2 linked regions of the Proteiniborus sp. DW1 genome follow. The protein of the gene in region 2 interacts with the protein of the main gene of each other region in a pairwise test. Links are inferred from orthologs where the notes say so. Each region holds a gene or a part of one and is shown on either strand. Other genes may lie near its edges.

What was found. Proteins that work in one complex are often made in the same cells at the same time.
Region 1: the proteins of nadE (region 2) and dnaA interact in binary tests that used the Escherichia coli proteins (3 or more experiments, as listed by UniProt). The link is inferred for Proteiniborus sp. DW1 from one-to-one orthologs.

Annotation. Positions count from the first base shown.
Region 1 is NZ_FMDO01000062.1:69,579-72,433, reverse strand. It holds dnaA (chromosomal replication initiator protein DnaA), read right to left. Parts: upstream 2,170-2,855; coding sequence 832-2,169; downstream 1-831. Other genes in the region: dnaN (DNA polymerase III subunit beta), read right to left, coding at 1-586. UniProt on the Escherichia coli protein: Plays an essential in the initiation and regulation of chromosomal replication. Binds in an ATP-dependent fashion to the origin of replication (oriC) to initiate formation of the DNA replication initiation complex once per cell cycle.
Region 2 is NZ_FMDO01000039.1:18,132-21,200, reverse strand. What follows is about bases 144-2,936. They hold nadE (NAD(+) synthase), read left to right. Parts: upstream 144-1,075; coding sequence 1,076-1,798; downstream 1,799-2,936. Other genes in these bases: DW1_RS09955 (DUF3798 domain-containing protein), read left to right, coding at 2,079-2,936; cysK (cysteine synthase A), read left to right, coding at 144-1,014. In the rest of the region: more of cysK, read left to right, coding at 97-143; more of DW1_RS09955, read left to right, coding at 2,937-3,069. UniProt on the Escherichia coli protein: Catalyzes the ATP-dependent amidation of deamido-NAD to form NAD. Uses ammonia as a nitrogen source.

The sequences.
Region 1 (2,855 bases), on a different replicon or contig from region 2:
TTGCAGGAATTACAACTTTTATATTTTCATCTACATTTACAGATACTTTCTTAACTGCTAGTCTATAGCCATCTATAGCAACTAAGGAAGCCATATTATTATCAGTTTCAAATAGTGCTCCTGTAAGTATAGGTCTCGTTTCGTCCTGAGCTGCTGCAAAAATTGTTTGTCTTATCATAGATTTTAACAAGTCCTTTGGTATTTCAAAATAGCTGCCTTCATATATTTCTGGTAGTTGTGGATAATCCATTGAAGAAAAGCCTATTAGATTGAATTTAGAATTTCCACAGTTAATGTGTACACTATTATTTTCATCTACATATATATCTATAGGTAAATCAGGTAGCTTTCTAACTATATCTCCAAAAATCCTTGATGTTATTACTATAGAACCTTCTTCAATTATTTCACAATCTACAGTTGATTTTATACCTATTTCTAAGTCTGTACCAGTTAGCTTTAGTCTACCTTCTTGTGCTTCTAATAATACGCCACTAAGAATAGGCAGAGTAGATTTTGAAGAGATACCTTTTTGTACCACGTTTATACACTTAGATAAGTCTCTTTGTTGTATTCGAACTCTCATTGTGGATAACCTCCCTTTATGTGATATGAGATATATAAATATAAATACATTAGTAGTAATAGCAGTAGGGGCAGTTAATATGTGGATAAGTTAATAAGTACTTAATATTTAAAAGAAAAATGCTGTTGATAATTTGTTAGCAAGTCCTACTTTTTTATCCACATTTTTAACCTGAAATTAATACTTTTAAAATATATTATTTCTATCAACAAAATATAAACAAGTTACTAACAATTAGTTGTTGACTAATTACCTCTAATTTCTTCTATTATACTATTAATTTTTTGTTTCAATTCTATATCATTTTCAATATCTGAAGATATCTTATCATAGGCATGAATTACAGTAGTATGATCTCTTCCACCAAATTCTTCACCTATTTTAGGTAGTGATAAATCAGTAAGTTCTCTACAAAGGTACATAGCTATTTGTCTAGGATATGATATTGACCTTGTCCTTCTTTTAGAGCTAAAGTCTTCCACTTTTACATTTAAATATTTTGCGGTAATTTCTTTAATAAGCTTTGCAGTAATTTCTTTAGGCTTAGTATTAGATATAATATCCTTTAAAGCTTCACTAGCCAGTTCTAATGTTACTTCTTTATTTGTTAATGATGAATAAGCTACAACTCTAATCAGTGCACCTTCTAACTCCCTAATGTTTGATTGAATTTTCGTGGCAATATATTGTGTAACATCATTTGGTACTTCTATATTTTCTACCTTTGCTTTTTTTCTTAAAATAGCAATTCTTGTCTCTAGATCAGGTGGCTGAATATCAGCAGTAAGTCCCCATTCAAATCTAGAACGAAGTCTATCTTCTAATGTAGCTATCTCTTTTGGGGGTCTATCACTTGATATGATGATTTGCTTGTTTGAAGCATGGAGTTCATTGAAGGTATGGAAAAATTCCTCTTCTGTTCTTTCTTTTCCTGCTATAAACTGTATGTCGTCTACTAGTAGCACGTCTACATTTCTGTATCTATTTCTAAACTCAACATTTCTATCATCTCTTATTGAATTTATTAGCTCATTAGTAAATTTTTCAGATGTTACATATATAACATTTGCTTTCGGGTTTTGATTAAGTATATAATGGCCTATTGCATGCATAAGATGCGTTTTACCTAATCCAACTCCTCCATATAAAAATAAAGGATTATATGCCTTAGCAGGAGCCTCTGCTACAGCCAAAGATGCAGCATGTGCAAACCTATTACTATTTCCTATGACAAATGTATCAAAAATATATTTGGGGTTTAGTTGGGATCTAGAGGAGTTAGTTTCAACTATTTCACTGGCTATGGTTTGTCCAATATCATTAGATATATCTTCTCCTGGGATGAGGAATCTTATATCAAAATCAATATTAGTAATTTGCTTTATAGCATTTTTTATTAATGTGAGATATCTAGCCTCAAGAATGCCCTTAGTAAATTCATTAGGAGCTCCGAGCAATATGTAATTATCATTTATTGTTATGGGCTCTATTGTTTTTAGCCAAGTATTGAAGCTGACTTCTGTTAACTCGTTTTTAATGAGTTTCAATGCGCTTCCCCAAACTTCTTCTAATTTTAAACTCATTTTTTCCCCTCCTATTCATAACAGATTATTGTCAGATAAATTGATTTTTATAACCTTTACATGTGAATAACTATTGAAGTTAGACTTTCATAATCGTTATAAACAAATTTATCCACAAAAAAAATAAAAAAGAAATAAATTAAATGAATAATAATTATCAACAAGGTAATTATAAAAAATGTGAATAATGTGTTAATAACAATAAAAAAGATAATATATATTGAAGTTATCAACATAAATTATTTATTTTTAAATGTGAATAATTTCTTAGTAAATATCAATATTGTAAGGTTAACAATTTATAAAAAAGAAAAAGTTATACACATACTTATCCACAAATTGTTGATAACTAATAAGTTTGTTAATAAATAATCCACATTTTAATTTATAATAACAAAAATACATGAAATTATCAACAGCAATATTAAGATATCCACAGATATAACAGACTGTGGAATTATATTATCAACAGATTAGCAATTTAAATAGAGAATTAATTAACTAAAAATGAAGGTGATTATTTTAGAATATTGTTTAGATAATTATGATTATAAAGTTAAAGATTAAAATCAAAGATATAGCGATGTAGGCTAACATTAAAAAATTATATTTCTTGACATTGAGTTTGTATACTAATATAATCTTATAGTAGTGTCTGTATTTTTTGAGTATAGATGAAAACTAGA
Region 2 (3,069 bases):
TTTCCTAAAAAAGTTAGAACTTATTCACTTGACAAAAATATTAGATAAGATATACTTAAAAACATATATGAATACTAGGAATTAAGGAGGATAAATATGAAAGTTGTTAATAGTATTGTGGAATTAATTGGGGAGACACCTTTAGTTAAGCTTAATAAAATAGTTGATGATAGTATGGCAGAAGTACTTGTAAAGCTTGAGTATTTTAACCCGGGCAGTAGTGTAAAGGATAGAATTGCACTAAACATGATAGAAAAGGCAGAAGCAGAGGGCAAATTGAAAGAAGGTTCTGTTATTATTGAACCTACTAGTGGAAATACTGGTATCGGGTTAGCTATGGTAGGTGCTTCAAAAGGATATAAGGTAATATTAGTAATGCCTGATACAATGTCTATGGAAAGAAGAAATTTACTAAAGGCTTATGGAGCTGAACTTATTTTAACACCTGGTGAAAAGGGAATGAAGGGAGCAATAGAAAAAGCAAATGAAATAGTTAAAGAAAATAATAATTATTTTATGCCTCAACAATTTGCAAACCCACATAATCCTTTAAAACACCTCGAAACCACAGGTATAGAAGTCTTAAAACAAACAGAGGGAAAAATAGATGCATTCGTTGCAGGTGTAGGTACTGGAGGAACAGTAACAGGTGCAGGTAGAATATTAAAGAAAAACGTTAAAAATCTGAAAATAATAGCTGTTGAACCTGATAAATCTCCGGTTTTATCAGGGGGAAATCCAAGTCCTCATAAAATTCAAGGGATAGGAGCAGGCTTTATACCTGAAATTATTGATTTAGAGATAATTGATGAAATAGAAAGAGTAAAGGATGAAGACGCAATAGATATGACTAAAAGATTAGCTAGAGAGGAAGGTCTGTTATTAGGTATATCTTCTGGTGCAGCTATATTTGCTGCCTTAAAGAAAGCAAAAGAGCTGGGAAAAGGTAAAAGAGTAGTAGTCATAGCACCTGATAATGGGGAAAGATATCTAAGTACAGGTATATTCGAATAATGTTTGCTTAGACTTATAAAATATGCTATATTTGTTTTAGAAATTATCTGGAGGTAAACTTATGAGCAATATACAAGAACTATGTGAAGATATTGTTATGTGGTTAAGAGATAGAGTAAAAGAATCAGGTTCAAAAGGTTTAGTCTTTGGTCTGAGTGGGGGAATAGATTCAGCAGTTGTAGCAGCTTTAGCTAAGAGAGCATTTCCAGACGAATCGCTAGGAATTATCATGCCTTGTCATAGCAATCCTGAAGACGAAGAACATGCTAGATTAGTTGCCTGTGCCTTAGACCTTGAAACAAAAAAAGTAGACTTAAGTAGTGTATATGATTTATATTTAACTGAGTTAGAAAGTACAGATAATATTTTAGCATTATCTAATATTAAGCCTAGATTTAGGATGACCACCCTGTATTATTATGCACAAATAAAAAAGTATTTAGTTACTGGAACAAGTAATAAAAGTGAATTTACTGTTGGCTATTTTACAAAGCATGGGGATAGCGGTGTCGATATATTACCAATTATAGACCTTCTAAAAGAAGAAGTATTTGAATTAGCAAGATACTTAAATATTCCTGAAATTATTATTAATAAGCCTCCTACTGCTGGATTATGGGAAAATCAAACAGATGAAAAAGAAATGGGATTTACTTATTCTGAATTAGACGGTTATATTAAAACTGGAGAAGCTAAAGATAGTGTAAAAGAAAGAATAGAGGCAATGTATAATAGAAGTGCGCATAAAAGAAGATTTCCACAGATGTATACAAGAAAAGGGTAAAGATTAATCTTTACCTTTTATTTTTTTTACCGAAAGAAGTGTTCAGAATATACAGAGCATTAAAAACAAAGCGTTTTTTTGTATAGAGAAGATTAATATACTACTTACTTAATATTCAAATATAATTTAGTATTTAAATACTTTTAACAACATTTTTAATTTTTTATTATAATATTCAAAGTTTTTGCATAAGTATTATACAAGCCAGTATAAAGGTAATGCTGTAATAGATCAAAAGTGAGTTTGTACTTAAAAAATTAGTTTAAAAGGGGGAGTCTGAATGTTTAAAAGAGTTATTGTGTTTTTATTAGTCACAATTATAATTATGAGTACAGTAGCATGTGGCAATCAAACTACAACAGCAAAAGATGGAAAGTGGAAAATTGGCATTATGACTAATACTGTATCACAAAATGAAGAAGAATATAGAGCAGCTCAAAATGTTCTTGCAAAGTATGGAGAAGAGCATATCATCCATATGACATATCCAGATAAATTTATGGATGAACAAGAAACAACAATAGCAAACGCAGTTAGTATGGCATCAGATCCAGATCTTAAGGCTCTATTGTTTGTTCAGGCAGTTCCTGGAACTGCAGCTGCAATAGATAAAGTTAGAGAAATAAATCCAGATATATTAATTATAGCTGGAGTACCAGGGGAAGATCCAAAGATGATAGCAGAAAAGGCTGATGTTGTATTTCAAGCGGATGAGGTGTCCATGGGAACAACTATACCTGAACAGGCTAAAAAACAAGGGGCAAAAGTTTTTGTTCACTACTCATTCCCAAGACACATGTCCTATCCACTTCTTGCAGCAAGAAGAGATTTAATGAAGGAAAAATGTGAAGAAATAGGTCTGCAATTTGTAGATGCTACGGCTCCAGATCCAACAGGTGATGCAGGAACATCAGGTGCTCAACAATTTATTCTTGAAGACGTTCCAAGAATGGTAGAGCAATACGGTAAGGACACTGCATTTTTCAGTACTAACTGTGCAATGCAAGTTCCACTAATTAAAGCTGCACTAGATGAGGGAGCAATATATCCACAACCATGCTGTCCATCACCTTATCATGGATTTCCTTCAGCTCTAGGAATTGAGATTCCAGAGGACAAAAAAGGTAATATAGACTATGTGGTTGAAGAAATCAAAAAAAGAATAGCAGAAGAAAATGGTACAGGAAGATTTTCCACATGGCCAGTACCTGTTGCTATGATGTTTATAGAAGCTGGTGCTGAGTATGCAATTCAATACATAAATGGTAATA